3 regions of the Pseudomonas sp. FP2309 genome follow, and region 1 is predicted to be linked to each of the others. Evidence: predicted binding sites of a transcription regulator. Region 1 holds the regulator's gene; each other region holds the start of a gene.
The links. The regulator sigma-54, encoded in region 1, starts transcription at its own class of promoters, with help from an activator protein. The targets are predictions, from matches to a motif close to ANTGGCATNNANNTTGCTNT.
Positions count from the first base shown of each region.

Region 1 (9,838 bases):
AGTGAAAAGGCACGGGGCCGTCGGGATCGCCGGTCATGAATTGGCGGATACGCGGGTTATCGGCGTTCATCAGCTCTTCAGGCGTGCCCTGCCCCAGAACCTGGCCATCGCCCACTACATACAGGTAATCGGCAATGCTCGCGGTTTCTGCAAGGTCGTGGGACACCACGATGCTGGTAATGCCCAACGCATCGTTGAGCAGGCGGATCAGGCGCACCAATACGCCCATGGCGATCGGGTCCTGGCCAACGAAGGGCTCGTCATACATAAGGATCTGCGGGTCGAGAGCGATGGCGCGCGCCAGGGCCACGCGACGCTTCATGCCGCCAGACAGCTCATCGGGCATCAGGTCAATGGCACCACGAAGACCTACGGCCTGCAGTTTCAGCAACACAATGTCGCGAATCATTTCATCAGACAGCTGGGTATGCACCCGCAGCGGAAACGCCACGTTCTCGAACACATCGAGATCGGTGAACAGCGCACCACTCTGGAACAGAACGCCCATATGCTTGCGCGCATCGAACAGATCGCTGCGCGACAGCGTCGGCAGGTTCTGGCCGTTGACCCACACTTCGCCGGCACTGGGGCGCAATTGCATGCCCATCAGGCGCAACAGGGTGGTCTTGCCGCAACCGGACGGCCCCATGATGCCCGTGACCTTGCCACGGGGAATGCGAATATCGACGTTATTGAAGATGCTGCGCGTCCCGCGCTTGAAGGTCAGTCCCTTCAGCTCGACCGCGTAGGCGTTATCGGCACTCATCTAAACTCCTTGGGATGCAGCCTCTCACTCAGACACCATGTATGCGACAAACGTTTGCAACGGTTACGCAACAGATAGCCACATGGGCTGGGCGGACCGAACTGGCGGCGAACTATATCACTGCTGGCACAAGCCGCCCAAGGCCGGAACAGCGGTTGTTCAGATCCAGGACAGGGAAAAAACGTTGCAGGGCATGAATCTCAGTCACCGACTGAGTAAAGCCTGACGAACTTGCGTGAGGGAATTGATCATTACCGCTATAATCGCCGCCTTTTCGTCAGGCTATACGATTTCAGACATGAGCCAATCCAGCGACCTTATTCAATCCGCACAACGCACCATCCGCCTCGAACTGGAAGCCGTAGAAGGCTTGCTGGCCCATATCGACGCAGATTTCGTACGCGCCTGCGAGATGATTCTGGCCAGCAAGGGCCGCGTTGTCGTGGTCGGCATGGGCAAGTCAGGTCACGTCGGCAACAAGATCGCCGCCACCCTGGCCAGTACCGGGACCACCGCGTTTTTCGTGCATCCGGCCGAGGCCAGCCATGGCGATATGGGCATGATCACCAAGGAGGACATCATTCTTGCGCTGTCCAACTCCGGCACCACCAACGAGATCGTGACCCTGCTGCCGCTGATCAAGCGCCTGGGAATCCAGATGATCAGTATCACCGGCAACCCGGAGTCGACGCTGGCCAAGGCCGCCGAAGTCAATCTGAACGTGCACGTGGCCCACGAGGCCTGCCCGCTGAACCTGGCTCCCACATCCTCCACCACCGCGGCCCTGGTCATGGGCGACGCCCTGGCTGTGGCGCTACTGGAGGCCCGCGGCTTCACTGCCGAAGATTTTGCGTTTTCCCACCCCGGTGGTGCCCTGGGTCGCCGCCTGTTGCTGAAAGTGGAAAATGTCATGCATTCGGGCGATGAATTGCCCCACGTCCAGCGCGGTACCCCGCTGAAGGACGCGCTGATGGAAATGACCCGCAAAGGTCTGGGCATGACGGTGATCCTGGAATCCGACGGCCGTTTGGCCGGGGTGTTCACCGACGGTGACTTGCGTCGCACCCTGGACCGCACCATCGACATCCGCACAGCGACCATCGATGCGGTAATGACCCCTCACGGCAAGACTGCACGCCCTGAAATGCTCGCAGCCGAAGCATTGAAGATCATGGAAGACCACAAAATCGGCGCGCTGGTGGTGGTCGACAACCAAGACCGCCCGGTTGGCGCCCTGAACATGCACGACTTGTTGCGTGCGGGAGTGATGTAAATGACCAGCGACCTGCTGCAACGCGGCAAACACATCAAACTGGCGATTTTCGACGTAGACGGCGTGCTGACCGACGGTCGCCTGTACTTTCTCGAAGATGGCAGCGAATTCAAGACGTTCAACACTCTCGATGGCCAAGGCATCAAAATGCTGATGGCGGCGGGCGTGCAAACGGCGATTATCAGCGGCCGAAAAACTCCCGTTGTGGAACGCCGCGCACAAAACCTCGGTATTCCTCACCTGTATCAAGGCCGCGAGGATAAACTGGTGGTTCTGGACGAGCTACTTGGCCAACTCAATCTAAGCTACGAGCAGGTCGCCTATCTGGGCGATGATCTGCCGGACTTGCCGGTCATTCGCCGAGTGGGCCTGGGCATGGCAGTCGCCAATGCGGCGGAGTTTGTTCGCGAACACGCCCATGGCATCACCACCGCCCGTGGCGGCGAAGGTGCTGCACGCGAGTTCTGCGAGTTGATCCTGCGTGCCCAGGGCAGCCTTGAAGCGGCCCACGCCGCCTACCTATAGAGCGTTTTATGCTGAGCAAAAAGATTCGCAACTTCCTGTTATTCGGGGTCATCGCCGCGCTGTTTCTGGCGGTGGGCTACTGGAATATCAGCCCGGAGCGCTTCCTCGACCAGCCTGCCGCGCAGGTCGACGAAGGCGCTATCGACTATTACGCCACCAACGCCTATAGCGTGCAGTTCCTGCCCGACGGCAAAGTGCAGTACGAAATGACCTCGGACAAAGTCGAGCATGTGAAGGCCAGCGAGGTCACGCTGCTGACCAACCCGGACCTCAACCTGTATCGCGGCACCGAATTTCCGTGGCATGTCACCAGCAAGCGTGGCGAGGTGAACCCGGACGGCACCGAAGTCGAGCTGATCGACTCGGTGCGCGTTGCGCGCACTGACGCCAAGAACCGCGACACGGTGATTACTTCCAGCCGCATGACCGTATTCCCACAGAAGCAATATGCGCAGACCGAGCAAGACGTTAGAATCGACGGCGCTGGCGGAGTATCGACTGGCAAGGGAATGAAAGCGTATTTGAAAGAAAGCAGGATACACCTGCTATCGAACGTAAGAGGACAGTATGAGGCTCGTTAAAACTCTCCCTATTTTGCTCGGTTTGGGCGCAGCACTGGGAAGCGTGAGCGCCTGGGCTCTGCCGAACGATAGCCAGCAACCGATCCACATCTCGGCTGACGACGCGCAGCTCGATGACAAACAAGGCGTCGCCACCTACACCGGCGGCGTGATCATCACCCAGGGTTCGATGAAGATCACCGGCAACACGGTGACGCTGACGCGCACTGCGGCGGGCGATATTGATGTGGTGACCTCGGTCGGCAACCTGGCTTACTTCGAACAGAAGCAGGCAGCGACCGATACCGGCCCGATGAAGGGCTACGGCAAGACCATCCAGTATCACGCGCAACAGAATCGCATCGTGCTGATCGACCAGGCCAAGGTACTGAGCCCCGATGGAAACTCCACGGAAGGCGAGAAGATCACCTATGACACTGTGAAACAGATCGCCAACGCCGGGCGCGCCAATGGCAACAAGGTGACTGCACCACGCCCCCGTATCGACATGGTTATCCAGCCGAAGAAGAAGGCCGAGTAATGGCAACCCTGAAAGCCCAGCATCTGGCCAAGGCCTATAAAAGCCGTCAGGTCGTGCGCGACGTGAGCCTGTCGATCGACAGCGGCCAGATCGTCGGCTTGCTCGGCCCCAACGGCGCCGGCAAGACCACCTGCTTCTATATGATTGTCGGCCTGGTTCAGGCGGACCAGGGTCGCGTGCTGATCGACGACTTGGACGTCAGCCATCAACCGATGCACGGCCGCGCCCGTGCCGGTATCGGCTATCTCCCACAAGAAGCGTCGATCTTCCGCAAACTGTCGGTTGCCGACAACATCATGGCCATCCTCGAGACCCGCAAGGAACTCGACCGAGATGGCCGTCGCAAGGAACTGGAAAGCCTGCTGCAGGAGTTCCACATCAACCACATCCGCGACAACCTGGGCATGAGCCTGTCGGGCGGCGAGCGTCGCCGCGTGGAGATCGCCCGCGCCCTGGCGACCGCACCCAAGTTCATCCTGCTGGACGAGCCGTTTGCCGGCGTTGACCCCATTTCGGTTGGAGACATCAAGCAGATCATCCATCACCTCAAGGCCAAGGGTATCGGTGTGCTGATCACCGACCACAACGTGCGCGAGACCCTCGATATCTGCGAAACCGCTTACATCGTCAACGATGGCCAGCTGATCGCCGAAGGCGACTCCGCAACCATCCTGGCCAACGAACTGGTCAAGGAAGTGTACCTGGGTCACGAGTTCCGCCTGTAAATCCACCGGCTATTGAAGGTGGTGGCAGGTAGCTTGCCTTAAGCGCGGACATTAATAGAAAACCTCCGGATTTTTATTGTTACCGCGCTCTAGGCAAAGCCCTCGATATCAGGCATATAATTTGCTTATGTTTGGCGCTCACGCGCCCTGTCGTGGATGGCGCATTGCGCCGGCGAATAAGGTGTTAAGCCCCTGCCATGAAACCATCGCTAGTCCTGAGAATGGGCCAGCAGCTGACGATGACACCGCAGCTGCAACAGGCCATCCGCCTGCTCCAATTGTCGACGCTGGACCTGCAACAGGAAATCCAGGAGGCCCTGGAGTCCAATCCGATGCTCGAACGCCAGGAAGAAGGCGACGACTTCGATAATGCAGACCCGCTGGCCGACAACATCGAGCAAAAACCCAATTCCGACGTTCAGGAACCCTCTTACCAGGAAACGGCCCCGACGGTGGACAACCTCGAGGAAGGCGAATGGAACGAGCGCATTCCCAACGAACTCCCGGTGGACACTGCCTGGGAAGACGTCTACCAGACCAGCGCCAGCAGCCTGCCCAGCAACGACGATGACGAGTGGGACTTCACCACCCGCACCTCCGTCGGCGAGAGCCTGCAGAGCCATCTGTTGTGGCAATTGAACCTGGCACCGATGTCCGACACCGATCGTCTGATCGCTGTCACCCTGATCGATTGCATTAACAACCAGGGCTATCTGGACGAGACACTCGAAGAAATACTAGAGGCCTTCGATCCGGAGCTGGACATCGAGCTGGACGAAATCGAAGCCGTGCTGCACCGCATCCAGCAGTTCGAGCCTGCCGGTATCGGCGCCCGCACCTTGAGCGAATGCCTGCTGCTGCAACTGCGCCAGTTGCCCGCCAAGACGCCTTGGCTGGCCGAAGCCCAACGACTGGTCACTGACTACATCGACCTGCTGGGCAGCCGCGACTACAGCCAGTTGATGCGCCGCATGAAACTCAAGGAAGACGAACTGCGCCAGGTTATCGAGCTGGTGCAAAGCCTCAACCCACGCCCGGGCTCGCAGATCGAATCCAGCGAAGCCGAATACGTTGTACCCGATGTGATTGTGCGCAAAGACAACGAACGCTGGCTGGTAGAGCTGAACCAGGAGTCGGTGCCACGTCTGCGGGTCAACCCGCAATATGCCGGTTTCGTGCGTCGCGCCGACACCAGTGCCGACAACACCTTCATGCGCAACCAGTTGCAGGAAGCGCGCTGGTTTATCAAGAGCCTGCAAAGCCGCAACGAAACCCTGATGAAAGTCGCCACCCAGATCGTCGAGCACCAGCGCGGCTTCCTGGAATATGGCGACGAGGCAATGAAACCCCTGGTGCTGCATGACATCGCAGAAGCGGTGGGCATGCACGAATCAACGATTTCACGGGTAACGACGCAAAAATTCATGCATACCCCACGGGGTATCTATGAGTTGAAATACTTTTTCTCCAGCCATGTAAGCACCTCCGAAGGCGGCGAATGCTCGTCCACAGCGATCCGCGCGATCATCAAAAAACTGGTTGCCGCGGAAAATCAGAAAAAGCCGTTGAGTGACAGCAAGATCGCTGGTTTACTGGAGGCACAAGGCATTCAGGTCGCCCGTCGAACCGTCGCCAAGTACCGCGAATCCCTTGGGATCGCGCCTTCCAGCGAGCGTAAGCGTTTGATGTGACGGGCGGGCCACAGCGTTCCAGTGGTGGGTATTCCTGCCCACCGCTTTATGCACTGGCAACGAAGGAGAAGCTGTATGCAAGTCAACATCAGTGGACACCATGTAGAAGTCACCCCTCCACTACGCGACTACGTAGAGCAGAAGCTTAGGAAGCTTGAGGGCCATTTCGACAAGATCACCAACGTGCAGGTCATCATGAAGGTCGACAAGCTTCAGCAGAAAATCGAAGCGACACTTCAGATACCCGGCGGCGAAGTGGTAGCCAATGCCGAGCATGAAGACATGTATGCATCAATCGACTTGCTCACAGACAAGCTTGACCGCCAACTCAAAAAGCATAAGGAAAAGAATCTGAGCCTGCTTCAGGGCACAGGTCGTTAACTCCCCCCCCATGATCCGACTTGAAACCATCCTGACCCCCGGCCGTTCCCTCGTGAACGCGCCGGGCGGCAGCAAGAAGAAAGCCCTCGAACAAATTGCCAACCTGATCGCACGCGAAGTGCCGGATCTGGAGATGCAAGATGTCTTCGAGGCCCTGATTGCCCGTGAAAAACTCGGTTCCACCGGTTTTGGCAACGGCATCGCGATTCCTCACTGCCGCCTCAAAGGCTGCGAGTCCCCCGTAAGCGCCCTGCTGCACTTGGACGCCCCTATCGATTTCGACGCCATCGATGGCGCCCCGGTCGACCTGCTGTTCGTTCTGCTGGTCCCGGAAGCTGCCACCGATGCACACCTGGAACTGCTTCGGCAGATCGCCAGCATGCTCGACCGCAAGGAAGTACGCGACAAACTGCGCAGCGCCAACAGCAATGGGGCGCTGTATCAAGTTGTCCTGGATGAACAAAGCGGGCAGTAATCATGCGTTTGATCATCGTCAGCGGCCGCTCCGGCTCGGGTAAAAGCACCGCCCTCAATGTTCTTGAGGACAGCGGTTTCTATTGCATCGACAACCTGCCGGCCGGCCTGCTGCCTGAGCTGGCAGAACGCGCTTTGATCCACACCGAACTCGCACAACCGCTGGTTGCTGTTTCGATTGACGCCCGTAACCTGCCCAGCCATCTTTCGCGCTTCCCGGAACTGCTTGAGGAAGTGCGCGCCAAACACATTCATTGCGACGTGCTGTACCTGGATGCCGACGAGGAGACGTTGCTCAAGCGCTTCTCAGAGACCCGTCGTCGCCACCCCCTCAGCAGCCCGCATCGTTCCCTCGCCGAAGCCATCGAAGACGAAACCAAGCTACTGGGGCCGATCATTGATCTGGCCGACCTCAAGATCAACACCACCAGCCTCAACCTGTATCAGTTACGCGACGCCATCAAGCTGCGCCTGCTGAACCAGCCGGAGCCGGGCACGGCGTTTCTCGTCGAATCTTTTGGCTTCAAGCGCGGCATGCCGGTGGACGCCGACCTGGTGTTCGACGTGCGCTGCCTGCCCAATCCTTATTGGAAGCCCGAGCTACGTGACCAGTCCGGGCTGGATCAGCCCGTGGCCGATTATCTGGCCGCACAGCCGGATGTGGAGGAGATGTTCCAGGACATCTCCAGCTACCTGCTCAAATGGTTGCCGCGCTTTGCCGCGAGTAACCGCGCCTATGTCACCATTGCCATCGGCTGCACCGGTGGTCACCACCGATCGGTATACCTGACCGAGCGCCTGGGCCAGGTGCTGCAACAAACCCTCAAGAACGTCCAGGTTCGCCACCGCGACCTCAGCTGAAAGGAACACCCCCGCGATGCCCGCTCGTGAAATTCAAATCATCAACAAGCTGGGTTTACACGCCCGGGCCTCGGCCAAATTCGTCGGCGTCGCCGGGCAGTTCCCTTGCCAAATCCGCGCTGGGCGCACACCAGAGAGCATGGTCGATGGCAAAAGCATCATGGCGATGATGATGCTGGCGGCCGGCAAAGGCACCACGATTCATTTGAAGACCGAAGGCGAGCAAGAGCAGGAAGCGATGGACGCCCTAGTGGCGCTGATCAATAACTACTTTGATGAGGGTGAGTAAGCTCACCCTTTGAGACAGGCGTGAAGCCGCAACGGCTTCACCCCAATGCGGTATCCATCACCATCATCAAACAAAACCCGATGCACAGGCCCAGACTGGCGAGCTTTTCGTGACCATTGCGCCGCGATTCCGGGATCACCTCATGGGTCACCACCAACAACATTGCGCCCGCGGCCAATGCCAGACCCAACGGCAACAGCACCTCGGCCAGGGTCACCAACCAGGCACAAAGCACAGCGAATACAGGCTCTACCAAACCGGATGCCGCACCGATCAGGAACGCCTTGACCCGCGACATCCCCGCCCCAGCCAACACCAACGCAATCACCAGACCTTCGGGCACATCCTGCAGGGCAATCCCCATGGCCAGGCTGTCGGCATCCGGCATTACGCCACCGGCGGAGACGCCCACCGCCATGCCCTCCGGAATGTTGTGGGCAATGATGGCGAACACAAACAACCAGATGCGCGGTGGGATCACCGGTTTATCCGGTGTGCCCACAAGCATTTCCGGGCTGGCGCCGGAGACCTTGCGATCGACCAGGTACAACCCGAAAGCGCCCAGCATGATGCCAAAGCTGATCAGCCCGCCAGCGCCCCAGGACGAGAGCCCCAGGCTCTCAGCCGCAGCAATACCCGGCACAACCAGCGAAAAGGCCGTCGCCGCCAGCATCACTCCGGCACCAAACCCCAGCAGCGTGTCGCTCAGGGCGACCGGCATTCGCCGAATCACCAATACCGGAACCGCGCCCAACGCCGTGCCGAGCGCGCAAATTGCGCCGCCCTGCAAGGCGCGCAGGATGCGCGGTTCGAGATCAAGCCAGGCCAGCCCGTGGGCCACCAGCAATGCAATACCTGCCAATAACAGCAGCGAGCCAAACGCATAACGAAACAATCGCACGCTGCTGATCGCCAATGTGTCAGTGCCCATAGTCGACCTTAGATCTTGTTATGAAGGTGAATGTCAGGCCAAGGCGGCCTGATAGCGTGCAGCAACTTCCGGCCAGTTAATGACACTGTAGAAGGCATTGATGTATTCGGGGCGTCGGTTCTGATAGCGCAGGTAGTAGGCGTGTTCCCAGACGTCAAGGCCAAGGATCGGCGTGTTGCCGTTCATCAGCGGGCTGTCCTGGTTACCGCTGCTTTCCACCACCAGCGTCTTCTGTGGCGTAACGCTCAGCCAGGCCCAGCCACTGCCGAAACGAGTCAATGCGGCCTTGGTGAAGGCTTCCTTGAAACTGTCAAAACCACCCAACTGCTCTTCAATAGCCTTGCCGATCGCGCCGTCGGGCTTGCCTCCTCCTTCAGGCGACATCACGGCCCAGAAAAGCGAGTGGTTGGCATGACCACCCCCTTGGTTGATCACCGCCGCACGGAGTTTTTCCGGCAGTTGCTGAACGCTGGACACCAGTTTCTCTATCGGCCAACCGGCGAACTCGGTGCCTTCGATAGCGGCGTTGAGGTTATTGATGTAGGTCTGGTGATGCTTGGTGTAATGAATCTCCATGGTTTGCGCATCGATATGCGGCTCCAGGGCATCGTAGGCGTAGGGCAAGGCAGGCAAGGTGTAAGTCATATCAATGTGCTCCGTAGTGTGGAGTGATCGGTTGCGCCGCAGTACCGCCCAGCAAGCGATGAGTACGCGGGTACTCGCCGTGATCGCTGATGAAATTCAACAGTTCGACGTAGGTCTTGCTGCTTTGGCGCAGCGCTGCTTCACGCAATTGCGGGCTCAGGCGAGCGTCCTGCATG
Region 1 is NZ_CP117439.1:978,544-988,381, reverse strand. Features, by position in the region: gene PSH59_RS04390 (ATP-binding cassette domain-containing protein) at 1-766, opposite strand, end outside; gene PSH59_RS04385 (KpsF/GutQ family sugar-phosphate isomerase) at 1,065-2,039, shown strand; gene PSH59_RS04380 (HAD family hydrolase) at 2,040-2,564, shown strand; gene lptC (LPS export ABC transporter periplasmic protein LptC) at 2,573-3,145, shown strand; gene lptA (lipopolysaccharide transport periplasmic protein LptA) at 3,132-3,665, shown strand; gene lptB (LPS export ABC transporter ATP-binding protein) at 3,665-4,390, shown strand; gene PSH59_RS04360 (RNA polymerase factor sigma-54) at 4,588-6,081, shown strand; gene hpf (ribosome hibernation-promoting factor, HPF/YfiA family) at 6,157-6,462, shown strand; gene ptsN (PTS IIA-like nitrogen regulatory protein PtsN) at 6,473-6,937, shown strand; gene rapZ (RNase adapter RapZ) at 6,940-7,797, shown strand; gene PSH59_RS04340 (HPr family phosphocarrier protein) at 7,814-8,086, shown strand; gene PSH59_RS04335 (ZIP family metal transporter) at 8,124-9,017, opposite strand; gene PSH59_RS04330 (superoxide dismutase) at 9,051-9,662, opposite strand; gene PSH59_RS04325 (hypothetical protein) at 9,664-9,838, opposite strand, start outside.

Region 2 (9,838 bases), 1.2 Mb from region 1:
CTGAGCAACTGGCGCTGCTGAGGTTGTTCGGCTGTGACCAGGCTCAGGGTTATCTGATCAGCAAACCGTTGCCGTTGCCTGAACTGGTGGACTACCTGACATTCGGCAGGGGCCGGCAGGCACAGGTAGGCGAAGGGCTTTAATCCGCTTGTGCGGCCTGAAACCCCTGGCGGGTTTCGGGCGCTGCGCCTTCCTGGCGAATCATGCGCTTCATCTTTGCCTCGAATGCCCAGGTCAGGCTGACGGCCGCACACGCCAAACCCAGCGCCAAGCCCCACCACACGCCGGTCGGTCCCCAGCCCAGGATGAACGCCATCAGCCAGGCGGCAGGCGCGCCAATCAACCAATAGCAGCCCGCCCCAATCAAAAAGGTGGTCTTGGCATCTTTAAGCCCACGAATGCACCCCATAGCAATGGTTTGCACGCCGTCAAACAGTTCGAACCAGGCGGCAACGGCGAGCAGGCTGACGGCCATGACAATGACGTCGTGGAACGCCGGGTTGTTGTGATCAATGAGCAAGCCGATCAGTGGATCGGAAAACAGCCATAGCACCACGGCAAAACCCAGCATCACCGCAGCGCCAAAAGTGATGCCGACCCGACCCGCCATGCGCGCCTGCAGTAACTGCCCGGCACCATAATGCTGACCGATGCGCATGGTCACGGCGTAGGACATGCCCGCCGGCACCATGAACGCGACCGAGACGATTTGCAGGGCGACCTGATGCGCCGCCAACTGTGTGCTGCCCATGGTGCCGATGCACAGCGCGGCAAAGGCAAACAGCCCAACCTCCACCGCATAGGTGCCGCCAATCGGCAGGCCCAGGCGCCACAGTTCGCGCAGGTACCGCGTGTTGAGGCGCAGCAGGCCGCTGCCCAATGGATAGGCGGCATAGTCGCGGTTGCTGCGGATGTACCACATCAGCGCCAGCGCCATGCCGTTGGCGACGATGGCGGTGACCAGGCCGATGCCCATCAGCCCGAGTTTCGGCAGGCCGAACATGCCTTCGATCAAGGCGTGGTTGAGCAGGTAATTGAGTACCGTGCCGCCAAGGCTGATCACCATCACGGGAGTTGCCTTGCCGATGGCGCTGGTGAAGCCGCGCAAGGCCATGAAACTCAGGTAGCCGGGCAGGGCGAATGGCAGCACCGTCAGAAACTGCCCCGCCGATTGCACGTTGCTTTCGGTCTGGCCGAACATCAGCAGCACCGGCTTGAGGTTCCACAACAGCAACGCCGCCGCCAGGGCCATCAACCAGGCGAGCCAAAGCCCCGCCTGGGTCAGGCGGGTGGCGCCGTCGATATCACCGGCACCGTGACGGATCGCCACCAGTGTGCCCACGGCGGCAATCACGCCGATGCAGAAGATCGACACGAACGAATAGGTCGCCGCGCCCAGGCCACCACCGGCCAGGGCTTCGGGGCTCAGGCGCGCCATCATCAGGGTGTCGGTCAGCACCATCAGCATGTGCGCCAACTGTGAGGCGATCAGCGGCCCTGACAGCCGCAGAATGGCCCAGAGTTCAGTACGTGCCGGATGCTGCATGATCATCACGCTCAAAAAGTCAGACGTTTGGGGAGGGGGTGATTCTCGGCGCTCTCAGGCCATTGCACAAAGGGATAAATGCGATCGTTTGCATGATTAAAACTCATGCCTTATGGATTCTGGTAGGGTTCCGGCATTGCGCTGTCGGAGCTTTCTTTATGTCTCGTCGTCTCCCTCCTCTTTACGCCTTGCGTGCTTTTGAAGCGGCCTCCCGGCATAACTCCTTTACCCGTGCCGCCGAAGAACTGTCGATTACCCAAAGTGCGGTGAGCCGGCATATCCGCACGCTGGAAGAGCATTTCGCCTGCCGTCTGTTCCAGCGCAGCGGCCGCAATCGGCAGCTCACCGAAGCGGCGCGCCTGCTGTTGCCTGGAGTGCGTGAGGGGTTCGCGGCGCTGGAGCGGGCCTGCCATACCCTGAACGCCGAAGATGACATCCTGCGCATGAAGGCGCCGTCGACCCTGACCATGCGGTGGCTGTTGGCGCGGCTCAGTCGCTTCCGGGCATTACAGCCGGGCAATGAGGTGCAACTCACCAGCGCCTGGATGAACGTGGACGAAGTGGACTTCAACCAGGAGCCTTTCGATTGCGCGGTGTTATTGAGCTACGGGCACTTTCCGGCAGATTGGGAAGCCAGTTACCTGTTCCCCGAGTTCCTGATCCCCGTCGGCGCGCCGAACCTGCTCAAGGACGGCCCTTGGGACGTCAACCGCCTGGCGGGCACCGAGTTGCTGCATCCCACGCCAGACCGTCGCGACTGGCGCAATTGGCTGGAGCGCATGGGGTTGTCGTCCCACGTTTCGCTCAAGGGCGGCCAAGTGTTCGATACGCTGGAGCTGGGCATGATCGCGGCGGCACGGGGTTACGGGGTGTCCATGGGCGACCTGCTGATGGTGGCCGAAGATGTGGCACAAGGGCGTTTGAGCCTGCCATGGCCAACGGCGGTGGCGAGTGGGGAAAGTTACTATCTGGTATGGCCCAAGACCCGCCCCGGCGGTGAGCGTTTGCGGCGTCTGGCGGATTTTCTCCAGGGCGAAGTGCAGGCCATGGCTTTGCCTGCGGTCGAACGTCTCGATTGAATGGGGGCGCCCCATACGCAACCGTTTGCGCGATGCCCTTGGGATTCGCTCAAGTATTGCCACACGCCGCCGAAGTAGGTGTGTTGGAACAATCGTGCACCAACGTTTCCCATTAGATAATTTGCCGAGCAGCGCTATGAGATCAGGATGATCCTGGCCTCGGCCAGGAGCCGTCATGTCTCAACCTCGCGCGCGGATTGCCTCCCAGTTAGGCATCGCATTAGCTGTGATTTTGGCTGTCGCCATCGGCGGCAGTACTGTTTTCGCCTTGCGTTCCCTCGACTCCGCCAACCTCGATACCCGCGAGGAGCACCTGGCCAGCGAAGCGCGTTTGCTCGCCGACCAACTCAATACCTTCCACAGCACGTTACGCGAGAGCACCCAGCGCCTGACGGGGTTGTTCGAGAAACGCTTCAGCGCCGGGTTGACGGTGAAGGCCGATCAACCGGTCGCGGTGGCCGGGGTTCAGACACCGAGCCTGTTGCTGGGCGGCGAAGTGCTCAACAACAACTTCACCGAAGTGGATGAGTTCAAGCAGATGTCCGGCGGCGTGGCCACCGTGTTTGTGCGCAGCGGTGACGACTTTATCCGTGTCAGCACCTCCCTGACCAAGCAGGACGGCAGCCGTGCGATCGGCACTGTGCTTGATCGCCAGGGTCCGGCCTACCAGCGAGTGCTAGGTGGCCAGGCCTATATCGGACGTGCGGTGTTGTTCGACCGTTCCTACATGACCCAATACAGCCCTGTACGCGACCCCAGTGGCAAAGTGATCGCTGTGTTGTTCATCGGGTTTGACTACACCGACGCGCAGGCCGCCCAGTTCGAAAACCTCAAGCGCTTCCGCATCGGCCAGACCGGTTCCCTGGCGTTGCTCGATGAGCAGAAGCGCTGGCTGGTGCCCCCGGCGGGCGTGCAGGCTCTGGATCAGGCGGTTCCGGTGATGCTGGACCTGGCCAAGACCCCAGGCAAAGGTCACTTCTGGAGCGACAGGAACGAAGATTTCTACAGCGTGTCGGTGCCCTTCGAAGGTGGCCCATGGGCCGTGGTCGCGAGCATGCCGAAAGCGGAAATCCGTGCGGTGACCTGGGCCGTCGGCATTCGTCTGGTGATCGGCAGCGTGCTGGCGATGTTACTGGCGGTGGGCGCCACGGTCTGGCTGTTGCGCAGCAAACTGCAACCGTTGAGTGATCTGGTGCGTCAGGCCGAAGCCTTGGGTGCTGGCGACTTGAGCGCACGGCTTAACGTGTCCAGCCATGACGAAATTGGCCAACTGGCGCGCAGTTTCAACCAGATGGGTGAAGCGCTGTCGACCATGGTTTCCCATATCCGCAAGGCGGCCGAAGAGGTCAATAGCCGTGCTCAGGCCTTGTCGGGTTTGTCGGGCGGCGCTTATGACGGCATGGAGCAGCAGTCCGGCGAAATCACCAGCATGGCCGGCGCGGTGGAAGAATTCAGCGCCACCTCGCTGAACATCGCCGACAACATGGGCAACACTGAGCGTCTCGCCCAGGAAAATGCCCAACAAACCCGCATCGGCCGAAACTCGATGCAAGAGGCTTCCACCTCCTTGGAGCATATCGCTACCGCCCTGAACAGCACGGCCACGGTGATTAATACCTTGGGTCAGCGTTCTCAGGAAATCGGCGGGATCGTGGGTGTGATCACCTCCATCGCCGAGCAGACCAACCTGCTGGCGCTCAACGCTGCCATTGAAGCCGCGCGGGCTGGTGAACAGGGCCGCGGTTTTGCGGTGGTGGCTGACGAAGTGCGTAACCTGGCGTCGCGGACCCGCGAAGCCACCGATGAAATTTCCGGGATGATCCAAAGCATCCAGAAAGAAACCGGCAACGCCATCAGCACCATGGAACACGGCAATGTGTTGATGCAGGAAGGCCTGTCGCGCAATGCCGATGTGGCCTCGGCACTGGCGCGTATCGATGAGCAAAGCCGCTCGGCGGGTCAGCAGTTCGCGGCGATTACCACGGCGACGCAGGAACAGAGCAGCACCGCGACCTTGCTCAGCAGCAACTTGCAAAGCATCGCGCTGGCCAACAGTGAGCAGCGTGAAGTGGTATCGAACCTGGCGATTACTGCCAAAGAGTTGGAGACCCTGGCGGCGGGCCTGCGTCAAGAAGTGGATCGCTTCCGCTGAAATGCCGTCTATCACCGGGTGGGCTAAGTGATCGCTGCCGGACGGTATTGCAGGGCCTCTTTGAGATGATCGCGGGTGATGGCATCCGCCTGATCCAAGTCCGCCAGGGTGCGCGCCACCTTGAGCAATCGGTGTGCTGCGCGTAGCGACAACGTGAGCCGCTCGCAGGCGCTTTCCAGCCAGCCTTCATCGTCTTTCGCCAACCGGCAGTGCTCGCGCAGTCCCGGCAGGTCAAGGAAGGCGTTGGCGCAACCCTGGCGTTGTTGCTGGCGTTCCCGAGCTTGCGCCACGTGAGCAGAGGCCGTAGCCGTAGTGTCGCCGGCCTGCGGGGCAGGGTTCAGAGCGGTGGTTTCACGTGCCACGGTGAGATGAAGGTCGATGCGGTCGAGCAACGGTCCGGACAGCTTGTTGCGGTAGCGCTGGATCTGCTCCGGTGTGCAGCGACAACGCCCACTGGGCTCTCCCATGTAGCCACAGGGGCACGGGTTCATCGCGGCGACCAGTTGAAAGCGCGCAGGGAAACTGACGCGGTCGCGGGCGCGGGAAATCACGATATGCCCCGACTCCAGCGGCTCACGTAGTACCTCCAGCACTTTGCGATCAAACTCCGGTAACTCGTCCAGAAACAGCACACCGTGATGGGCCAGGGTAATTTCCCCAGGTTGCGGTTTTGAGCCGCCACCCACCAATGCCGGGCCTGAGGCCGAATGGTGCGGCTGGCGAAAGGGTCGGTGCGGCCAATGGCTCAACGGCGCCAGGCTGACCACGGACTGGATCGCCGCCACTTCCAATGCCTCTTGTTCGCTCAATGGCGGCAGCAAGCCGGGCAGTCGGCTGGCGAGCAGGGTCTTGCCGGTACCTGGCGGCCCGCTGAGCAACAGGTTGTGTGCCCCGGCTGCTGCGATCAGCAACGCACGCTTGGCTGACAGTTGGCCCTGCACCTCACTTAAATCTGGATAGGGCTTGTTCAGGTACTGCAACCCATCGGATTTGTAGGGCTCGATTGGCGCCTGCCCATTCAGGTGCGCCACCACTTGCAGCAAGTGGTCCACTGCAATCACTTTCAGCCCGGACGCCAGGCACGCTTCTTCGGCATTCGCCCGCGGCACTATCACGGTGCGCCCGGCCTTGCGCGCGGCCAGTGCAGCCGGCAACACGCCTTTGACCGCGCGTACTGCGCCGGATAGCGCCAACTCACCCAGGCATTCCACGTCATCGAGCATCACGGTCGGCACCTGCACGCTGGCGGCGAGGATCCCCAAGGCAATCGCCAGATCAAAACGCCCGCCGTCCTTCGGCAGGTCGGCGGGCGCGAGGTTGAGGGTGATACGGCGTGCGGGGTATTGCAGAGCGGAGTTGAGAATCGCACTGCGCACGCGGTCCTTGCTTTCTTTCACGGCGGTTTCGGGCAGGCCCACCAGCGTGAGGGACGGCAAACCATTGGCCATATGCACTTCGACGGTGACGGCAGGGGCTTCGACGCCGACTTGGGCGCGACTGTGGACAATGGCGAGGGACATGCTCGTTCCTTGAAATGGGAGGCCGCTTCCTGCGGTTTTTCAAGGGTAGACGAGGTGGGGAAGAGCACTGCGGGGGAGGTTTTACAGAACGTATCCAGCGCGAGTGTGGGAGCCAGTACTCCCACACTCGTCGTGTTTATTCAGCCGATGGTGTCAGCTTGGCTTCCAGTTCAGCCACTTTAGCCTCCAGGCTCTCCAGTCGCGCGCGCGTGCGGGCGAGCACGACCATCTGACTGTCGAATTCTTCCCGGCTCACCAGGTCGAGCTTGCTGAAGCCGCTTTGCAGCAGGGCCTTGAACTGGCTTTCGATTTCATTGCGGGGCAGCGGAGTGTCGCCGCTGAACAGGCGAGAGGCGTGGCCGCTCAGGGCGTCGAGGAGGTCTTTAGGCGCAAGCATGGGAAGTATTCCGGAAAAACTGTCGGCGGGCAGTGTATCACGCAGCGTCTATAGTCTTTCCACGGCCTGCGGCGCACGCTTTTCGCGCATCAGGTCGGGCGGTGTCGCACCGTTTTTGTGCGCATTACGGTCGCCGAATAGCCCCGCAGGTGGGCTTGAGTGGGCAAAGGACTGATTTCAGTGATTTTTACGGAGCTGGCAAGGTTTCTGCTTAGACGATCATGACCCATGCACTGATGCAGTCGCTGTGACGAATGCAGTGCGCCGACGGATCAGGGGTACAGGTTTCGTCACCAGTGGTTAGCTGGCGTCGCAATAGCAATTGCGCTTGCGACGATGCGTTACAAAGCCAGGCACTGCGCTTAGACTTGAGACGGGTTTGTTTTCCTGGGGCAAGTCCACCAATTCGGGAGAGAGTTTTCATGAAGCTAGTCACTGCCATCATCAAGCCGTTCAAGTTGGACGATGTACGCGAGTCATTGTCCGAAATCGGCGTGCAGGGCATTACCGTTACTGAGGTCAAAGGCTTCGGTCGGCAGAAGGGTCACACCGAGCTGTATCGCGGCGCGGAATACGTAGTCGATTTCCTGCCGAAGGTGAAGATTGATGTCGCCATTGACGACAAGGATCTTGACCGGGTTATCGAGGCGATAACCAAGGCCGCCAACACCGGCAAGATCGGTGACGGCAAGATCTTCGTGGTCAATCTGGAACAGGCTATTCGCATCCGTACCGGCGAAACCGATACCGACGCAATCTAAGCCGCCAAACCCCAACGCCCCAGGAGAAAACAATATGACTCTGCGTAAATTCGCAGGGCTCGGAGCCCTGTTGTCCATCGTAATGCCAAGCCTGGCCATGGCGGCAGACGAAGTGGCTGCTCCAGTCCTCAACTCCGGCGACACCGCCTGGATGCTGACCGCCACCGCGCTGGTGCTGTTCATGACCATCCCGGGCCTGGCGCTGTTCTACGGCGGCATGGTCCGCTCCAAGAATATTCTGTCGGTGATGATGCAGTGTTTCGCCATCACCGGCCTGATCAGCATCCTGTGGGTCATCTACGGCTACAGCATCGCGTTCGATACCACCGGTATGGAACAGGGCGTGGTCAACTTCAACTCCTTCTTCGGCGGCATGGGCAAGGCGTTCCTGGCGGGTGTCACTCCGGCCAGCATCACCGGGCCAGCGGCGTTGTTCCCGGAAGCCGTGTTCATCACCTTCCAGATGACCTTCGCCATCATCACGCCGGCGCTGATCGTCGGTGCTTTTGCTGAGCGTATGAAGTTCTCCGCGATGCTGATCTTCATGGGCATCTGGTTCACCCTGGTCTACGCGCCGATCGCACACATGGTGTGGAGCGGCAACGGCGGCCTGATGTGGGACTGGGGCGTGCTGGACTTCGCCGGCGGCACTGTGGTGCACATCAACGCCGGTGTGGCGGGCCTGGTAGCGTGCCTGGTACTCGGCAAGCGTAAGGGCTTCCCGACCACTCCAATGGCACCGCACAACCTCGGTTACACCCTGATCGGTGCGGCCATGCTGTGGATCGGTTGGTTCGGCTTCAACGCCGGCTCCGCTGTCGCGGCCAACGGCACTGCGGGCATGGCGATGCTGGTGACTCAGATCGCAACTGCTGCGGCGGCGCTGGGCTGGATGTTCGCCGAGTGGATCACTCACGGCAAGCCAAGCGCACTGGGCATCGCCTCGGGTGTGGTGGCGGGTCTGGTCGCAATCACGCCGGCCGCTGGCACCGTGGGCCCGATGGGCGCACTGATCATCGGTCTGGCGGCGGGTGTGGTGTGCTTCTTCTGCGCCACTACCCTCAAGCGCAAGCTGGGCTATGACGACTCCCTGGACGCCTTCGGCGTACACGGTATTGGCGGTATCCTCGGCGCGATTCTTACCGGTGTGTTCGCGGCCCCTTCGCTGGGCGGTTTCGGCACCGTGACCGATATCGCGGCTCAAGTCTGGATCCAGTGCAAAGGCGTCGGTTTCACCGTGATCTACACGGCCATCGTGACCTACATCATCCTCAAGGTGTTGGACATGGTCATGGGGCTGCGTGTTACCGAAGAGGAAGAGGCGGTCGGCCTCGACCTGGCGCAACACAACGAACGCGGCTACAACTTGTAAGTACGCGAAAAAAAGATGCCCGGCTTGCCGGGCATTTTTTTGTCTGGTGTTTGTCAGCTATCACACGCTGTGCCGGTTTTTACGCCAAGTTTGTGACCAGACACACGCGGCACTTTTGAGCGTGCGAATGTCTTACAGGCATGTAGGCGTATTCGACACTTTGTTTTTTCCCAAGGCGCGCTAGAATGCGCGCCGATGGGCGGAGAACTGTATGTGGCAACAGACCCTGATTACCCTGCGGGCCAAGCCTCGGGGCTTTCACCTGGTAACCGACGAGTTGCTTGCCGGCTTGCCTGAACTGAAGGCGTGTCGTGTCGGCCTGTTGCACCTGTGGTTGCAGCACACTTCGGCCTCGTTGACCGTCAACGAGAATGCCGACCCGGCGGTTCGCCGTGACTTCGAACGGTTTTTCAACTCGCTTGTGCCGCAAGGCCGTGCAGGGTTTGAACACAACGACGAGGGGCCGGATGATCTGCCGGCGCATTTCAAGGCCAGTCTCCTGGGCTGCCAGCTGAGTTTGCCGGTGAAGGCCGGCCGCTTGGCGATGGGGACCTGGCAAGGTGTTTACCTGGGCGAGCACCGTGATCATGGTGGTGCTCGTAAAGTCCTCGCCACCTTGCACGGTGATGGGGCATAAGCCACTGGTTATCCGGTGGCTACTGATTTTTTTCCAGCAAACTCGACAGAGGGTGAAGCTGGGCTATAACTAATCTGCTTTTCGCAAGTCATGAGGTAGAACATGAGCGACGATGATCTGGAAAACGACGAACTCGAAGTAGGTGATGACGACGAGGCTGAAGACGGTCTTGACGCGGCAGCGGTTGACGACGTGGCCGACGACGCCGATGACAGTGTTGGCGATGACGCCGCGCCCAAGGCCAAAGGCAAGGCCAAGGCCGCTGTTTCGGTAGATGAGCTGCCGAGCGTTGAAGCCAAGAATAAAGAGCGCGACGCCCTGGCCCGTGCGATGGAAGAGTTTCTCGCCAAAGGCGGCAAAGTGGTCGAGGTCGA
Region 2 is NZ_CP117439.1:5,451,089-5,460,926, reverse strand. Features, by position in the region: gene PSH59_RS25290 (bifunctional diguanylate cyclase/phosphodiesterase) at 1-143, shown strand, start outside; gene PSH59_RS25285 (NorM family multidrug efflux MATE transporter) at 140-1,552, opposite strand; gene PSH59_RS25280 (LysR substrate-binding domain-containing protein) at 1,705-2,625, shown strand; gene PSH59_RS25275 (methyl-accepting chemotaxis protein) at 2,801-4,777, shown strand; gene PSH59_RS25270 (YifB family Mg chelatase-like AAA ATPase) at 4,801-6,297, opposite strand; gene PSH59_RS25265 (accessory factor UbiK family protein) at 6,434-6,694, opposite strand; gene glnK (P-II family nitrogen regulator) at 7,117-7,455, shown strand; gene PSH59_RS25255 (ammonium transporter) at 7,490-8,827, shown strand; gene PSH59_RS25250 (secondary thiamine-phosphate synthase enzyme YjbQ) at 9,039-9,464, shown strand; gene sutA (transcriptional regulator SutA) at 9,567-9,838, shown strand, end outside.
Region 2: the regulator sigma-54 is predicted to act here: its motif matches at 6,889-6,908, upstream of glnK (P-II family nitrogen regulator).

Region 3 (9,838 bases), 590 kb from region 1:
CGCGATGGTTAACAAGGACGAGGCCATTGTGGTGGATATCCGCCCTGCCAAGGACTTCGCCACCGGTCATATCGTCGGGGCCCTGAACATTCCCCAGGACAAGCTGATCGCGCGCCTGCCCGAGCTGGAAAAGCACAAGGCCAAGACCATCATCCTGGTCGACGCCCAGGGCCAGCACGCCGGCACCCACGCCCGCGAAATGCTCAAGACTGGTTTCACCGCGGCCAAACTGTCCGGTGGCATCAGCAGCTGGCGCGCCGATAACCTGCCGCTGGTGAAGTGATATGAGCCAGGTCGTCGTGTACTCCAGCGATTATTGCCCTTATTGCATGCGGGCCAAGGCTCTGCTGGATAAGAAGGGTGTTGCCTTCGAAGAGATCAAGGTCGATGGCAAACCCCAGCTGCGCGCCGAAATGGCCCAGAAGGCGGGGCGCACCTCCGTGCCGCAGATCTGGATCGGCGCCAGGCACGTCGGTGGTTGCGATGACCTGTTCGCCCTGGAGCGCGCCGGTAAACTCGATGCGCTGCTGCTCGTCTGACTCCCAAACCCTAAAAGACCCCAAGATCAAGAAGGATCCGCGATGACTGACCAACAGAACACCGAAGCAGCAGAAGCTCAAGGCCCACAGTTCTCGCTGCAGCGGATCTACGTGCGTGACCTGTCGTTCGAAGCGCCGAAAAGCCCGGCCATCTTCCGTCAGGAATGGACCCCAAGCGTTGCACTGGACCTCAACACCCGTCAAAAGGCGCTGGAAGGCGACTTCCACGAAGTCGTGCTGACCCTGTCGGTCACCGTCAAAAATGGCGAAGAAGTGGCCTTCATCGCTGAAGTGCAACAGGCCGGTATCTTCCTGATCCAGGGCCTGGACGAGGCGTCCATGAGCCACACCCTGGGTGCCTTCTGCCCGAACATCCTGTTCCCGTATGCCCGTGAGACCCTGGACAGCCTGGTCACCCGTGGCTCGTTCCCCGCGCTGATGCTGGCACCGGTGAACTTCGATGCCTTGTACGCTCAAGAGCTGCAGCGCATGCAACAGGAAGGCGCGCCGACCGTTCAATAAGTCGACGCGGTAAACAATGTGGGAGGGGGCCTGCCCCCGATAGCGGTGGATCAGTCACCCAGGTGTCGACTGAGACTCCGCCATCGGGGACAAGCCCCCTCCCACATTTCGTTTTGTGTGTTATTTGAAGCCGAGTTGGCGCCAACCTTCGTAAACCGCGACGGCTACGGTGTTGGACAGGTTCAAGCTGCGGCACCCTTCACGCATCGGTAAGCGCAGGCGATGGCCATCCGGCAGTGCATCGAGTACCTCGGCCGGCAGGCCACGACTTTCGGGGCCGAACAGGAAGGCGTCGCCCTCGGCGAAGCTGGCATCATGGAACGGTCGCGAGCCCTTGGTGGTGAACGCGAACAGGCGGGGGTTGCCCAGGCTTTCCAGGCAGCTCGCCAGGTCGGCATGGCGCTGGAGGGTGGCGTACTCGTGGTAGTCCAGCCCGGCACGGCGCAGACGTTTATCGTCCATGTCGAAACCCAAGGGCTCGATCAAATGCAGGTGGCAGCCACTGTTGGCGCACAGCCTGATAACGTTGCCGGTATTCGGCGGAATTTCTGGTTGAAAAAGGATGACGTGAAACATGCACGGCTCCGAAGGCAAAGATGCGCTGCATTCTACCCCCGAAGAGGACCCAAGACCGAAGCTAATGCCGAGGGTCATGGGCTCATTGGCGATTGCCGGCTTGATGGTGGGCCTGATGATCGGTCGCCTGACCACGCCGGACCCGGTGGAGTTGCAGCAGGTCGAGACCGTGGCGGATGGTGTCGTGGTGTGGTTCAACCGGGAACCCAAGCTGCACGGTGAACATATCGACGGCACGGTGGCATTGCTGTTCGACGCAGGCGGCAAGGCTGCCAGTGGGCAACTCAAGGTCGGTGACAAGGATGTGAACTGGCGCATTCGCAAGACCGATGCCGGTTTGCTGCTGAACCTGGTGGCGGCTCGGCCGTTGCGCGGGGAATGGCAGGGCCAGGAGGTCGACGACCGCTGGCGGCTGGAGATCCATCTCCAAGAGCAATAAAAGAGGGAATCCCCGGCCTGCCTGTACCAAGGTCCCCAAAACGGGCTGAAGCTTAGGGCGGTGCGCCGCATAAGCCCCGGTGTAAAGAAGGGAGTTCCCGGCCTGCCTGTACCAGGGCTCCCAAAACGGTGTGAAGCCTCAAGAGGCTTCGGTGTTAAAGAGGGGATTCTCGGCCTGCCTGTACCAAGGTCCCCGAAACTGGGTTGTACCAGGGTTATTGCAGGGCGCGTGCCAGAGTGGCGCAGGAGTGCCAAAAAAATCTTTTAGAAAGCACAAAGCCCCGGAATACGGGGCTTTGGTGTTTTGCAGCTCAGCTTTTTTCAGCAATGTTCAGGTGTCTGCCGTTGGCGCCATGCCCGATGCCGGTTCATGGTGCCTTGAAGCGGTGCACAGTTCCTGAACCTTGAACAGATGCACCTGTGGGATTGTCAGCGGATCTGAGGCTTAGCCCTCATCCCCGTCATCATCATCCGCACCATCGACCTTCATCCCCAGTTCCTTGATCTTGCGCGTCAGGGTATTACGCCCCCAGCCCAGCAACACCGCGGCGTCGCGACGGCGGCCGGCGGTGTGCTTCAAGGCGGTCTCGATCATGATCCGCTCGAACGCAGGCACCGCGCTGTCCAGCAGGTTCGACTGGCCACGCGCCAGTGCCTGGTCGGCCCACTGGCGCAGTGCCTGCTCCCAGTTGGTCACCGGTGCTGAGTCCTGCGGCAGGCTCAGCAGTTCCGGCGGCAGATCGCTGATATGCACTTCGCGGCCGGACGCCATTACGGTGATCCAGCGGCAGGTGTTCTCCAACTGGCGCACGTTGCCGGGCCACGGCAGGTTTTTGAGGTATTCCTCGGTTTCGCTTTTGAGCAGCTTCGGCTCCACCGCCAGCTCCTGGGCGGCGCGGCTGAGGAAGTGGCGAGCGAGGGTCGGGATGTCTTCGCGGCGATCCGACATGCGTGGGATGTGGATGCGGATCACGTTGAGGCGGTGGAACAAGTCCTCGCGGAATTTGCCCGCGTGTACCAGGGTTTCGAGGTTCTGGTGCGTGGCCGCAATGATGCGCACATCGACCTTGACCGGCGTGTGCCCGCCGACGCGGTAAAACTCGCCGTCCGCCAGTACGCGCAGCAAGCGGGTCTGGGTGTCGGCCGGCATGTCGCCGATTTCATCGAGAAACAAGGTGCCGCCGTCCGCTTGTTCAAAGCGGCCCCGACGCAGGTTGGCTGCACCGGTAAATGCGCCTTTCTCATGGCCGAACAGCTCGGATTCCATCAGGTCTTTTGGAATCGCCGCCATGTTCAGCGCAATAAACGGCGATGCTGCCCGTGGGCTGTGACGGTGCAGGGCGTGCGCCACCAGCTCTTTACCGGTCCCCGATTCGCCATTGATCAGCACGGTGATGTTGGAGTGGCTCAAGCGCCCGATGGCGCGAAACACTTCCTGCATCGCCGGTGCTTCACCGATGATTTCCGGGGTGCGGGTCAGGGCCGGCGGGGCTTCCTGGTTTTGCTGCTCCTGAGCGTGCTGATTGGCGCGCTTTACCAGCGCCACGGCCTCGTCCACGTCAAACGGCTTGGGCAGGTATTCAAACGCGCCGCCCTGATACGACGCGACAGCGCTGTCCAGGTCCGAGTGTGCGGTCATGATGATCACCGGCAGGCGCGGGTGCTGCTCGCGAATCCGCGCCAGCAGGTCCAGGCCACTGGCGCCGGGCATGCGGATGTCAGAGATGATCACGTCGGGCTGCTGGCGCGCCAGGCGGCTCATCACCCCGTCGGCGCTGTCGAAGCTCTGGGTGGTCATGCCTTCCTGTTGCAAGGCTTTCTCGAGGACCCAGCGGATAGAACGGTCGTCATCGACGATCCAGACAGTTTCACTACGGCTCATGTCGATTGGGCTCCTTGTTCCAGTGGCAGAAAGATCGAGAATGTGGTGTGGCCGGGATGGCTCTCACATTCGATCAGGCCCTGATGCTGGCTGATGATGTTCTGGGTAATGGCCAGGCCCAGCCCGGTACCGTCCGGGCGGCCGCTGACCATGGGAAAGAAAATGGTTTCCTGCAGTTCCGCAGGAATACCCGGACCGTTGTCGATGATCTCGACCTTGGTTACCAGGCGATGGCGCACATGGCCGATGGTGAACTGGCGCAGGGCGCGGGTGCGCAGGCTGATGCGGCCCAGGCGCAGTTCGTTCTGGCTGCTGATGGCCTGCATGGCGTTGCGCACGATGTTGAGGACCGCCTGGATCATCTGTTCGCGGTCGATCAACACGTCGGGAATGCTCGGGTCATAGTCGCGCACCAAGGTGATGCAGCCCTGGCTTTCCGCTTCAACCAACTGGCACACGCGCTCCAGAACTTCGTGCACGTTGGTCATCGCCAGCGATGGCAATTTGTTGGAGCCGAGCATGCGGTCCACCAGGTTACGCAAGCGGTCGGCCTCTTCGATGATGACGTTGGTGTAATCCTTAAGGTGCTCGTCCGGCAGTTCGCGCGCGAGCAACTGCGCGGCGCCGCGAATGCCGCCCAATGGGTTCTTGATCTCGTGGGCCAGGCCGCGCACCAGCATCTTGCTGGTTTCCTGTTTGGACAATTGCGCTTCTTCTTTGGTGATGCGCAGCAGGCGGTCGCGGGGGTGCACTTCGAGCAGCAGCAGGGTCGCGCCATTACTCAGGATCGGCGTTACGGCGTAGTCGACGGTCAGCGTCTGACCGGTGAGAGCGGTGAGCATCGCTTCGCGCTTGGTGAACGGGTGTGCCTGCTCCACGGCCTGGCGCAACGAACTCAAGGCTTCGGCCGATTCGGTGAACAATTCGCTGATGAACTGCCCATGGCTGCGCTGACCACTGATGGCCAGGAGCATTTCCGCGGCCGGGTTCATGTACTCAAGACGCAGGTCGTCATTGAGCAGAATGGTTGCGGTGGTCAGATTGTCGAGTAGCAAACGGTGCAGTGCATCGCTGATGGTCATCAGGACCTCTTTTGGAGCAAGGCGCGGGCTTGAGGCACACGCTGATACAAGGAAAATGCAAAAACCAAACCAAGGCTCCGAAAAGAAGCGTTAATCGCCTGAAATAGGGGTTCCAGGCGCGAAACTGTGGCGTTCTGCCAGCTTGCTCGGGAAGTTTCGAACCAAAATGGGTTGAGCGGGTGGGTAGGGTGCAGTGACGGGCACCAATATAGTGCGTTTTTGAAAGGGCTGTTCAGCAAGCATTCCAGGGATCGTGCGCGGCGTTTGGGCGCGCATGATCCAAGGGGGTTGCTATCAATAGGGTTGCGACAGCGGCATATCCGGTGTGCCTGCGTAGAACACCAGCAATTCCACAGGTGTCTTTCCGGTTGTGCCTCGATGCACTGTGCCGACCATCTCGGCCAGGGTTTCTCCCGGTTTGAGCGTGCGAGCCAGCCCTCCCTGGCGGGTTTCGACTGTCAGCTGACCCGAGACCACATAAGCCGCATTGGGGATTGGGTGGCTGTGCCAGGGCATCTGTGTATTTGCCGGGATCCGGATTCGCAACAGTGTGAGCTCCGGCGGCCCGGCGGGGTAGGTTTTATAGGGCGCTCCATCCCATGATGAGTGGCTCTTGAGCAGAACTTGCTGTTCGACGTGCGCAGCTTGCTTGGGTGGGCTGCCGCAGCCGATGACAGATAAGCAGGCAGCGGCGGCGAGCAGGCATTTGAGGGCATTCATGGTTCCGTCCTGTTTGGTCAGTGAGCCGTCAGGCTATGGCTGCCAATGGGCGGATGGATGCCGGACGGCGCCTCAAATCGAGTAGTCCGTAACCGTTATTGGTTGGTCTGGGTACACAGTTCGCCCGTGGCACGGATCATCGCGATCTGCAGCAGCGGCTCGTTGAGTGGCTCGTGCACAGCCTGCGCGACCCATTGCGGGCACGCGGGGTTGCTGCGCTCGGGGCTGAAGTCGGCCAGCTGTTGCAGCAGGCGTTTTTGCAGTTGGTCCAATTGTGGGCGGATCTGCCCCACCAGGTCAGGACGCGGGGCGTCGGGTGCCTTGCCCTGCCAATGCCAATCGGACAGGTGGGTGTACTGCACCAGTTTATTGGCCTCTATCTGCGCCGCAAAAAACTGTTCGGCGGCATCGGGAGACAGTTTGTAGTTGGCAGCCTGTGCTCTCACGCTGGCGATAACATCCTGTTCCCGTGCGCGGTCTTCTACCGCCTTGCGGCTGTCCCATTTGCTCAGTGCCACTTGGTCGGCGATGCTCAGGCGTTCGGCGATGCTGTCGAGCAAGGGGGCGAGTGTGGCGGGCGCTGCCGATACGTTGGTAGCGGTCAATAGCAGGGCGAATGCGATTCTGAGTTTCAAGGTTGATCTCCTTGTCGAGCGGATAGGCGAAGGGCCAATGGTGAGGATGCCGAGGCATTATGTCAGGCAAAAAAAGACCTCCCGAAGGAGGCCTCTTTCGTCACGCTGCGTCAAGCAGCGCTACCGGATCAGCAGCTGTAGTACAGCTCGTATTCCAGTGGGTGTACGAAGGTGCGTACTTTGATTTCTTCTTCGCTTTTGAGCTCGATGTAGGCATCGATGAAGTCGTCGCTGAATACGCCGCCTTTGGTCAGGAACGCACGGCCCTTGTCCAGCTCTTCCAGGGCTTCTTTCAGGCTGCCGCACACTTGTGGGATCTCTTTGGCCTCTTCAGGCGGCAGGTCGTACAAGTTTTTGTCGGCTGCGTCGCCAGGGTGGATCTTGTTCTGGATACCGTCCAGACCGGCCATGACCAGTGCAGCGAAGGCCAGGTACGGGTTGGCTGCCGGATCCGGGAAGCGAGCTTCGATACGGCGAGCGCGAGGGCTGGACACGTAAGGAATGCGGATCGATGCCGAACGGTTGCGAGCCGAGTAGGCCAGCATCACTGGTGCTTCGAAACCTGGGACCAGACGCTTGTAGGAGTTGGTCGACGGGTTGGTGAAGCCGTTCAGGGCCTTACCGTGCTTGATGATGCCGCCGATGAAGTACAGGGCGGTGTCGGACAGGCCGGCATAACCTTCGCCAGCGAAGGTGTTCTTGCCTTCTTTAGCGATGGACAGGTGAACGTGCATACCCGAACCGTTATCGCCGTACAGTGGCTTAGGCATGAAGGTAGCGGTACGGCCGTAGGCATCTGCCACGTTGTGTACGCAGTACTTCAGGGTCTGAACTTCGTCAGCCTTGGCAACCAAGGTGTTGAACTTCACACCGATTTCGTTCTGGCCGGCAGTCGCCACTTCGTGGTGGTGAACTTCGATGACCAGGCCCATTTCTTCCATGGCGTTGCACATGGAGGTACGGATTTCGTGGTCGTGGTCGAACGGCGGAACTGGGAAGTAGCCACCTTTGACGCCTGGACGGTGGCCTTTGTTGCCGCCTTCCACGTCCTGGTCGGACATCCAGGAACCTTGTTCGGAGAAGATTTTGAACATGGAGCCGGAGATGTCGGACTTGAACTTGACCGAATCAAAGATGAAGAATTCTGGCTCCGGGCCTACGAATACGGTGTCGCCGATACCAGTCGACTTCAGGTATTCCTCGGCGCGCTTGGCGATCGCTCGTGGGTCGCGGTCGTAGCCTTGCATGGTCGAAGGCTCGATCACGTCGCAGACGATGATCAGGGTTGGGTCTTCGGTGAACGGGTCGAGGACCGCGGTGCTGTCGTCCGGCATCAGGATCATGTCGGAGGCTTCGATGCCTTTCCAGCCGGCAATGGAGGAACCGTCGAACATTTTGCCTTCTTCGAAGAACGCATCATCCAGCGCATCGCGAGCCGGCATGGTCACGTGGTGCTGAGTGCCTTTGGTGTCCGTGAAGCGCAGATCAATCCATTTAACGTCATGATCTTTGATGAGTTGAACCGACTTCGACATAGTGTCCTCCGGGTGGCTTCGGGCTGGGGTAGTGGAGTTAGCCCTTAGAATGTGGGTGATGCCGGCGCGGATAGTCCGCCATGGCAACCTGCCTCACAAGAGAGCAAATTGCATGCCAGTGCGCCAACATGGGTTTTCTGCTCCAAAAACGCCCCTATAAAGGTGCATTGCGACAAACACCGAAAAATAGCGCACCGCAATGTGGCGTCAGTGCGCACAAATGCACCGCTTTAGTGCGCAGTGACTGCGTTGCATATTAACTGGTTAAACCTTGAGCGATTTCCGCTATAATCCGCGCCCCCCTTTTTCAGCAGGCCCGGCGCGCGCTGTTTCCATGAAATTAATCGTTAAAGTCTTCCCTGAAATCACCATCAAAAGCCGACCGGTACGGATGCGTTTCATCCGTCAGTTGGCCAAGAACATCCGTGCCGTGCTCCGCGATCTGGACCCGGCTGTGGTGGTCAATGGTGTGTGGGATAACCTCGAGCTGGAAACCCGCCTGACCGACGCCAAAGCCTTGAAGGATATGACCGAGCGCCTGAGCTGCATGCCGGGCATTGCGCATTTCCTGCAAGTGGATGAGTACCCGCTGGGTGACTTCGACGACATCACCGACAAGTGCAAGCTGCACTTTGGCGGCGAGCTCGAAGGCAAGATTTTTTCGGTGCGTTGCAAGCGGGCCGGCAAGCACCCATTCAGCTCGATGGATGTCGAGAAATACGTCGGCAGCAAGCTGCGTCGCGAGTGCGGTGCGGCTGGAATTTCCTTGAAAGCGCCGCAAATTGAAGTGCGCATGGAAATTCGCGACCAACGGTTGTTTGTGATCCACAACCAGCACAACAGCATCGGCGGCTATCCGCTGGGCGCCCTGGAACAGACCCTGGTACTGATGTCCGGCGGTTTCGATTCTACGGTAGCGGCCTACCAGATCATGCGCCGCGGCCTGATGAGCCACTTCTGCTTCTTTAACCTGGGCGGGCGTGCACATGAATTGGGCGTGATGGAAGTTGCGCACTTTATCTGGAAGAAGTACGGCAGCTCCCAACGCGTGCTATTTGTGAGCGTGCCGTTCGAGGAAGTACTGGGCGAAATTCTCGGCAAAGTCGATAACAGTCATATGGGCGTAGTATTGAAGCGTATGATGTTGCGCGCTGCGTCCCGAATTGCCGATCAGTTGCAGATCGATGCGCTGGTGACCGGCGAAGCGATTTCCCAGGTCTCCAGCCAGACGCTGCCAAACCTGTCGCTGATCGACTGTGTGACCGAGAAGCTGGTATTACGCCCGCTGATCGCCAGCCACAAGCAGGACATCATCGACCTGGCGGAAGAAATCGGCACCGCCGACTTCGCCAAGCATATGCCTGAATATTGCGGGGTCATCTCGGTGAATCCCAAGACCCACGCCAAGCGCAACCGCGTGGAGTACGAAGAACAACAGTTCGACATGGCGATTCTGGAGCGTGCGCTCGAGAACGCCAAACTGGTGCCGATCGATCGGGTTATCGACGAGTTGGGCCAGGATGTGCAGATCGAAGAAGTCAGCGAAGCTCTGGCCGGTCAGATCGTCATCGACATCCGTCACCCGGATGCCGCTGAAGACGAGCCGCTGGAAATCGCCGGCATCGACGTACAAACGCTGCCGTTCTATGCATTGAACGCGCGTTTCAAGGAACTGGATGACAGCCGTCAGTACCTGCTGTATTGCGACAAAGGCGTGATGAGTCGCCTGCATGCCCACCATTTGCTCAGTGAGGGGCATGCCAATGTGCGCGTTTATCGACCGAGCTAAGAGCCCGGGGCTGTTTGCCTGTGGCCTGCGTCACCGGCCCCCCGACTCTGCCGTCAAGCTGTAACGGCAAGGCCTGACTCTACTGTAAATCGCTGCCACGACCTGTCAGCACACCGAATC
Region 3 is NZ_CP117439.1:390,367-400,204, forward strand. Features, by position in the region: gene PSH59_RS01695 (rhodanese-like domain-containing protein) at 1-283, shown strand, start outside; gene grxC (glutaredoxin 3) at 285-539, shown strand; gene secB (protein-export chaperone SecB) at 582-1,061, shown strand; gene PSH59_RS01710 (tRNA (cytidine(34)-2'-O)-methyltransferase) at 1,182-1,637, opposite strand; gene PSH59_RS01715 (hypothetical protein) at 1,636-2,076, shown strand; gene ntrC (nitrogen regulation protein NR(I)) at 2,521-3,957, opposite strand; gene glnL (nitrogen regulation protein NR(II)) at 3,954-5,039, opposite strand; gene PSH59_RS01730 (cupin domain-containing protein) at 5,334-5,759, opposite strand; gene PSH59_RS01735 (chorismate mutase) at 5,855-6,394, opposite strand; gene glnA (glutamate--ammonia ligase) at 6,523-7,929, opposite strand; gene thiI (tRNA uracil 4-sulfurtransferase ThiI) at 8,264-9,718, shown strand.
Region 3: the regulator sigma-54 is predicted to act here: its motif matches at 8,030-8,049, upstream of glnA (glutamate--ammonia ligase).